One region of the Flavobacterium sp. FlaQc-28 genome, then DNA from elsewhere that is predicted to be linked to it. Evidence: riboswitches for the same ligand, from Rfam matches in the RefSeq annotation. Region 1 holds a riboswitch; the other holds the start of a gene.
What was found. Region 1 has a riboswitch for cobalamin ahead of ACHRVL_RS18870 (TonB-dependent receptor plug domain-containing protein). Riboswitches for the same ligand answer to the same signal wherever they lie in the genome.
Positions count from the first base shown of each region.

Region 2: another riboswitch for cobalamin. It lies ahead of ACHRVL_RS19530 (TonB-dependent receptor); the one in region 1 lies ahead of ACHRVL_RS18870 (TonB-dependent receptor plug domain-containing protein).

Region 1 covers NZ_JBIPCM010000008.1:168,230-172,664, forward strand. Annotated here, with positions in the region: gene ACHRVL_RS18870 (TonB-dependent receptor plug domain-containing protein) at 1-1,442, opposite strand, end outside; cobalamin riboswitch at 1,470-1,675, opposite strand; gene cobC (alpha-ribazole phosphatase) at 1,742-2,278, opposite strand; gene ACHRVL_RS18880 (adenosylcobinamide-GDP ribazoletransferase) at 2,263-3,054, opposite strand; gene cobT (nicotinate-nucleotide--dimethylbenzimidazole phosphoribosyltransferase) at 3,079-4,435, opposite strand, start outside.
Region 2 covers NZ_JBIPCM010000009.1:58,529-62,963, reverse strand. Annotated here, with positions in the region: gene ACHRVL_RS19545 (TonB-dependent receptor domain-containing protein) at 1-433, shown strand, start outside; gene ACHRVL_RS19540 (hypothetical protein) at 545-871, opposite strand; gene ACHRVL_RS19535 (homocysteine S-methyltransferase family protein) at 1,131-2,081, opposite strand; cobalamin riboswitch at 2,257-2,493, shown strand; gene ACHRVL_RS19530 (TonB-dependent receptor) at 2,597-4,435, shown strand, end outside.

The DNA of each region.
Region 1 (4,435 bases):
CTATTAACCTTGTCTCTATTTTGAGGTGTCCAAATGCCGTTTGAACCTGGAACCCATTGCAGTAGATCTTTAATTTTGATGTAATAAAAAGTCTGTGTCAGCGAAATGTTTTTAAAAGTAAAAACGTTTCCAATTTCTGCCTGATAAGAGCTTTCTGGTTTTAAATCGGGATTTCCGCCTTCTTCCCAATATAAATCATTGAAAGTTGGGATTCTGAAGTTTCGAGATAAGTTTAGTTTTAATTGATATAATTTGCTAAACTGATAAGTAGAACCAAAATTGAATAAAATAGGAGATTTGTAATTGTCTGTAAATTCTTTTCGAATCCCAAATTCATTCTTCCAGTCAGTCGAGAAATCTTGTTTTATAAGTAAAGCAGCCGAACCAATTTCTCTAGTGTTATTTCCAAAACCGCTTCCGTAACCTTTTGTTCGGTTATAATCTATGATTCCATTTATCTGAGTCGACTTAAACAAAGTGTAACCTAAATCAGCTTTAGAAATAAAACTCTCCGTTTTTCCGTACGTATATTGATTTTTTGAATTATCAGCATAATACTGATAGTTTTCAAAAATATACGCTGTTTTGAAATTTGCAGTTAGTTTTCCAAAATTACCGTCGTATTCTAATAAGTTTCTATTGAAACCATTTACATACTTGCTTTTAGTTTCCGTTTCAGTAATTAAAGAAGTATTTCTATCTGTATTTGAAGTTTGAGTATATAATTTTAAGCTGTTTTTGGCATTAATTTTATATCCCACATTAGCATTCATTGTAATAACGTCGTATTGTCCGTTTTGATTCCAGCGCTGTTCGCCTCTCCAAGTATATCGATTTAAATATTTATAATCGTTTGTCGAGCTGTTTTTAGAAAAACCAATTTGAGCGCTCCATTTTTCGTTAGAAATATTAGTTTTATAATTGATTCCAATCGTGTTGAAGCTGCCATAATCCAGTCTTAAATTATTTTCAAAACGCTTATAAAAACTCATGTCATTGTTTAAATGCACCGTTCCTCCAATTGCGCCGCTGCCATAAATAACACTTCCTCCGCCTGCTTTTACGCTGACAGAATTATAATCAGAACCAGAAATGGTGTTGAAATCAGTACTTCCGTTCATTTGAGAATTAATGTTAATTCCGTTCCAGATTACTGCAGTCTGCGAAGAAGTAGTTCCTCGAAAAGAAACTGTAGAAAGCATTCCTCGGCCATATTCTTTAAAATAAAGAGTAGAATTAAAATTTAATAAATCAGTAAGTAAAGCTTCATTTTTACTTATGATGGAATCATTAAGTTTTAAAACCGATTGGGAGTTGGAGTATTTTTTTAGATTGGCATCAGAAACCAGAACCTCTTTCAAGTTATTAATAGAATCTTTTTGCGCCAAAATACTTTGACACAACAATAAGAAAAGGCAAGCAACACGTATTTTTAAAGTCATAATTTCTACACTCTTTTTCCCGAGAGCTCGATATTTTGTTATAAAGGCAGGTCTCCTGGCTTGCGTCTTGTTGTTTACCTTCCCATTCGCCGGGGCGAGCAGTGGTTTTGTAGTTTACAACAAGCATTCTTTTTAGAACAAAGCTTACAGTTGCGGGTACAGCTCAAGAATTTTTACTTGATTCCCTTTTAATGTGTTAGAATAAAAACACAACCTTAATTTGCTGCAAATATAAAGTTAAAAATAATGATAATTCAAATTTGTTTTAGTTTTCAGGATAAACTGCAAACAAAAGGACTTTATAATTCGATTTTTATAACCTCTCCAAAGTCGACTTTATTTTGAAAAGCGTCCTTTAACGGCAATGAAGTCAGGTGGCATAATATACTTCTAATTATACCAGCATGTGCCGTAATAACAATTGGAGAATTTATTTTTTTCGATGTAAGTGTGGCTATAAAATCTCCAACTCTTTCGTGTAATGCTGTAAATGACTCGCCATTTTGAGCTTTAACGTTTACAAAATCTTCCATCCAGGGATTTAGTTGCTCTGGCGGAATTTCATTCCATTTTTTCAATTCCCAATCGCCAAAATTCATTTCCATTAAACGCTCGTCTTCTTGATATGAAATGGCGTTTATTTTTGTTTGAATGTATTTTGCTAAAGTAACACAGCGTTTTAGCGGACTTGTAAAAATCAGAGCTTCTGAGGGTAATTGTGAAACAATTTTTTCGAATACTGTTTCAAAAGGTGCTGCAATATCTACATCAGATTGCCCGTAGCAGATTCCTTTCTCGCAGACCGTTTCAGTATGACGAACTAAATAAATTTCCATATCAAAAGAATGCTTAAGTAATAAACAACTTCACAAACTTGCTGCGTTGCACCAAGACAGTCTCCTGTATAACCGTCTATCCATTTTTGGAAATATCTCGCAAGGAAATAACGCATAATAAAAATAGGAATTAAAGCAAGCAGAAATTTAAAGTTGAAATAGGAGAGTATCAATAAAGGAATCAATCCGAAGAAAAAAGACCCGAAAATTTCTTTCCAGCTATGATTCTTAGCAATAGGTTTGCTTTTACTTGAAGCATCGTCTCGAGAATATTCATGCGTGAAAATAATGCTGATGGCAGCCAAACGACTTACAGAATGAGCGGAAATAAATAATAGAAAAACTAATAAATAAGAATTGCTGTTTGTAAAAAGTGAAATTGATTCTGTCAGTAATTTAAATTTTGCTAGAAAAAGTAAAACTAAGCCAATTGCGCCATAAGCTCCAATTGCGCTGTCTTTCATAATCATGAGTATTTTCTCTTTAGTCCATCCTCCGCCAAATCCATCGCAGACATCAGCAAATCCATCTTCGTGAAAAGCTCCAGTTGTTAATACAGAAGCTATGATGGCAAAAATAACTGCTGTTTCTGTTGATAGGAAAAGAGAAAAGATATAGAAAGCAGTAAATGAAATTGTTCCTACAATCCAACCGATAAATGGAAAATATCGTGTTGCTTTATTTAAGTAATCTGGATCATGATTGATATTTTTTGGACAAGGAATTCTCGTGTAGAACATTAAACAGGTAAAGAAAATATGCAGTTCTTTTTTCATTTAAGATAAATTTTTAATTGGAGCTTACTTGCGGCTAACCCCAGCACTTTCAAAACTAGCCATTTCATTTAAAAATGTTTCCGCCGATTTTAAAATCGGAAAAGCAACTGCGCAGCCGGTTCCTTCGCCCAAGCGCAAATCTAGATTTAAAATAGGTTTTGCATTAAGGTAATTTAGTAATTTTATGTGTGCTTTTTCGGCAGAGCAGTGGCAGAAAACAGCATTGTGTTTGATGTTAGGGTTTATTTTTGAAGCAATCAAAAAAGCCGTACTGCAAATAAAACCATCAACTAGAATAAGCATTTTGTTTTCGTATGCTCCGAGCATTCCACCGGCAATTTGTAAAATTTCAAAACCGCCAAAATAAGCCAATTGCTGTTTTAAATCGGCTTGACCCGAATAATTTTGAATGGCGCTTTTGAGCAAGTTTTGCTTTTGAATTAGCTTTTCGTTTTCGACACCAGTTCCTTTTCCAACGCAATCTTCAATAGGTAAATTAGTTAAAAGACTCATTAATACTGATGCTGTTGAAGTATTTCCAATTCCCATTTCACCAAAACCAATACAATTTGAACCTGTTTTGGCAACCGTATCAACAATCGATTTTCCTTTTTCAAAACACAATTCCAATTCGGTTTCACTCATCGCTGGAACATGAAGAAAAGATTGAGTTCCTTTTGCAATTTTAGCATTTATCAATTTCGCATTTGTAGGAAAATCATAGTTTACACCTGAATCTACAATAGACAAATCAATATTATTTTGACTGCAGAAAACATTGATTGCGGCTCCACCTTCAAGAAAATTGGTAACCATTTGGCGAGTAACATCTTGCGGATAAGCGCTGACACCATGATTCGCAATACCATGATCAGCTGCAAAAACCACTATAGCAGGATTTGTTATTTTTGGATTTAAGGTTTCATAAACAGTTGCCATTTGAAAAGCTAAGGTTTCTAAAGTTCCTAAAGCGCCAATAGGTTTTGTTTTTGAATCTATTTTATCTTGAAGGAGTGCGCTGAAATCCGTGTTAATCTCAGTGTCATTTTGTTGTTTTAAATCTAAATCAAGAAAATTAGTTTTCTGTATTTTATCGATTTCAGTACAAAGTGGAGTTTCAGATTTTTGTTTCCAATGTAATTGCTGTAACATTGGCTGATTGTTATAATTTGTTGCTGGTTTGCCGATACAGAAATACCCAAGCGGTTCTATATTCTCTGGTAAATCAAGTATTTTTTTAAATTGATAATAATTGATAATTGAGACCCAGCCCATTCCATAACCTTGTTCAGTAAGCGATAGCCAAATGTTTTGAGCTGCACAAACAGAGCTGAATTTTACAGCTTCGTTACTTCCAATTGTTCCAATCGTAAATTGATTA
Region 2 (4,435 bases), on a different contig from region 1:
TAATTTAAACTATCAAAATGTAAAATCAAGAACAAATTTCATTAGTTCTATAGATGGATACAACGGATATATTTACAGCAATAATGACTTTACTATAAACAATAGCAAAACAGTATTTATTGGATTAAATTACGGTTTACAGCTTCCTGGACGTTATCAAATTTTTAATATTTCGACTCTGAACATTTTAGACATCTCGGTTAAAATGCTCACTTTCAAAAAAAACTTGTCAATTACATTTCTAGCCGAAGATGTATTAAATGCACAAAAACCATTAATTACCTACACTTCAAACGGAATAAAAACAAATATAAAAAGTTATGGAGACACTAGAGGTTTTAGAATTTCATTAAGTTATAAATTTGGCAATCAAAACATTAAATCAAAACAGCGTGATTTTGGAAATGAAGACGAAAGAAATAGAATAAACTAATTACAGCAATAAAAACAGAGCTTCAGAGAAATCTGGAGCTTTTTGTTTTTAGTTTGATTTGAAGTCCGAAATTAAACAAATAGCTGCAACGCTTTTTTTTTACAAAAACTTTTAAACCAGTGAAGATTCTCCAGCAAACTGTTGATTGATTTTATCTAACAGTTCAAATTCGTCTAAAGGAAATAATTCGATAATGTGTTCTAAAATTAATCCAACATTAATTGAGGAATCTTTATCATTGTCAAGCCCCAAAACACACAATTTTAGCATATTATTAATCATACATCCAAGCTCATAATAAGTTGAAAACTTGATTTCTGTTTTACATTCTTCGTTATTGTCGCTTGATTTTTTTAAAACACTGAAATACTGTTTTATCTCTTCTAAACTTTTAGTTTCTTTTACTGCCATTATTTTTTCTGTATTACTTTTTATCATAATTCAAATTTTGATGTTTTTTTTCAAAATGTGGTTATCTTATATGGTAACATCAAAAAAAATTAAACACATAGAAACATAGATTTTATAGGCTTAATTTAAGGAGACAAAAAGAAACTCATTTCTTTCACATAGCTGTTTATGTGTGTTTTAGGCAAGTAAAACGCCTTTTTTAAAGTAACAAATCTATGCTTCTATGTGTTAAAACATACCGCAATCAAAGAGCAAATTATTTAAGTTTTAGATTTATAAAGCTGTTTTAAACTACTTTCAATTGCTTTACAATTTCGTGGATATGTTCTTCATCAGTGCCGCAGCAGCCGCCAAATACATTTAAATGACTAAAAGTATCTTTTAATTTTTTGTATTCTTTACCCAAATCCTTAGGAATTCCTCGGTCTAATTCTGTGGCTTCGTCTAATTCGGCGTGGCTTTTACAAGATGCATTTGCTCGAAAACCTTTTATTCTTTTTATCCAATTTTCATTTACATTCGTTTTCAGTTCGTTTACAAAATGCGTAGGATGCGCACAATTTATCATATAATACAACGGAGGTACATTCACGCTTTTGTCTATTTTTTCGATTGCGTCTTTTAAGCTCATTCCGGTTGGCAGTTTCCCGTCAGTTTCAACAGTAAACGAAATAACTACAGGCAAACTTACAGTTTCGGCAGCTTTAACAATACCTATCACTTCTTCGATATAATTCATGGTAAGCGCCGATACAAAATCAACCGGCATTTGACTAAAAGCTTTTATTTGTGCCAAATGATATTGTTTCGCTTCTTCAACATTCATACAATTATCCGGCACATAACCGTCGCCCCGAGGACCTATACAGCCGCTTATAAGAATTGATTTTATGGAATTCGAAAATTCTATTTTTAAATCTGTTAAAAGCGAAACTGCTTTTTTATTCAACTCAAATAAGGAATCTTTTGGATAACCAATTTTTTCAATCCACTCTGGATTTGCCCGCCAAGTTGGACTTTCTAAAATAAAATTTGTTTTATACTTTTCGGCAATTTTTAAATAACGCGAATAATAATTTTTCATACTGTCGTATCCTTTTTGATCTTTTAATATATCAAAGGCAGCAAAATAAGGCAGATCAAAACCTTCTAGAAAAACCAATGTTGTTTCGAGTCCGCCATCAGTCAAAAACAAATCTTCAGATTCGTTTGGCAGCGTATTTTTAGTCTTTTTCATCTCCACTTCATTAAATACAAACAATTAATAATCAAATAAATAACACTATAAATATACAAAATCTCGATTTCTCAAAATAAAAAATCAAACAAAAGTAAAATCAATTACTTTTCTTTTCAAAAACACTTTTCAGCATTTTTTTCAAAAACATAACCATAACCATAAAGAGTTTATTTACTTTTGCACCCGCAATGGTTTAGCTGCAACTTTTCAAGTGCAGTTAACGAAGAGGGAATCAGGTGCAAATCCTGAACAAGCCCGTTACTGTAAATTCCATGCAACATTTTGACAGATTAGGAAAGCTTTTTTTAGTTTTCGAAATCAAATCTTTTGCCACTGCATTTTTCTAATGCGGGAAGGCGGCTCAAAATGGGAATAAGTCAGGAGACCTGCCACTGCATATCATTTTAAACTCTCGTGGACCAGAGTTTTAAAAACAAACACATTTATCAAACTAAACATTTGATTTCATTTTTTCCGTTTAAAACTATTTGTTACAAATAGACCATTTTGTTATGCACGTATGTAAAAACAGGCATTCAGGCCTGCTGCATTGTGGATTATGTGCCTTATTATGGATTTTGTTTATAAATCCGATTATGGCACAGGATAATCCTAAAACCAAAGAGCTGGACTCTTTAAAACCACTTCCGTTAAAAGAAGTTATTCTAACCGCAAGCAAACGCGAGTTTAGGATCGAATCGCCCATGCCTGTTCAGATCTTATCAGGCAAACAGCTTGAAGCACTAAACAGTCTTTCGGTTGCGGATGCTGTTCGTTATTTTTCGGGAGTCCAATTGAAAGATTATGGCGGAATCGGCGGTTTAAAAACCATAAACGTTCGAAGTTTAGGAAGCGCTCATACGGCAGTTTTTTATGACGGAATGACGGTTGGAAATGCGCAAAACGGTCAAGTCGATTTAGGAAAATATTCTTTGGACAATATTGAAGCTATCGAACTTTATAATGGTCAAAAATCGACTATTTTTCAGCCTGCACGAGGTTTTTTCGCTTCAAGTACGCTTTTACTAAAAACAAAAATTCCTGTTTTCGAATCGGGTAAAACTACAAATATTAGAACTTCTTTTAAAACTGGATCTTTTGGATTAGTAAATCCTTCTGTTCTTTATCAGCAAAAATTAACTTCCAGAACAGCGCTTTCCTCAAATATTGAATGGCTTAAAGCCGATGGAAAATACAAATACCGCTATCAGAAAAAAGACGGCTATGATACAACTGCAGTTCGCCAAAACGGAGATATAACCGCACTTCGGGCTGAATTGAACCTGCACACCAAATTTGGTTCAAATGCTCTTGCCAACTTCAAGGCCTATTATTACGATTCTGAACGAGGACTTCCGGGCGCAATTCTAGCCAATAGATACGAACATGTGCAAAGGCAATGGGATCGCAATTTTTTTATTCATGGTTCTGTAGAAAATTCCTTTTTCGAAAAACACAAAATGCTTACTAATGTAAAATTCAGCAGAGACTACAGCCGTTATATCGATCCTGATTATAAAACTCTTGAAGGTGCATTGGACAATAAATATTATCAAAACGAATTTTACGCTTCGATTGTCAATCTCTACGCTATAAAAGATTGGTGGAAAATGTCGCTTGCAGCAGATTTCTCCATTAATACGCTTGATGCTAATTTATACCGTTTTCCCTATCCTACCCGATATTCTTATTTAAGCGTTATTTCCAGCGAAATGCATTGGAACCGACTTGATATTCAAGCTAATTTACTTGGAGCTTATATCGATGAACAGGTTAAATATTATCAGCAAGGCGATAGTCAGCATGTTTTCTGCCCGGTTGTATCGGCTTCTTATCAACCTTTTGCGATAAAGAATTTCAGAGTTCGAGCGTTTTACAAAGAGTCTTTTAGAATGCCCACTTTCAATGATTTGTACTACACTTTTATAGGCAACAGTTCATTGCGTCCAGAATTTACAACGCAATACGATGTGGGAACTACTTACAGTATTGAGCCTAAAAAAATGCTGCAATCGGTATCATTTCAAGCCGATGTATATTACAATCGAGTAAAAGATAAAATTATCGCAATGCCGTCATCTAACCTTTTTAGATGGACAATGATGAATTTGGGCGAAGTCGATATTCGCGGCTTAGAACTAAACACCAATTTCGTTTTTAAATTCCCGCAGCAAATATTTCTGGATTTAGGTTTAAGCTATACCTATCAAAAAGCAATCGATATTACTGCAAAAGGCACAACTTACGGCGATCAAATTCCTTATACACCAGAAAACAGCGGTACAATAACCTCATCTGTCAACTGGAAAAAATGGAATCTTAACTACAGTTTTATATATACCGGCGAGCGT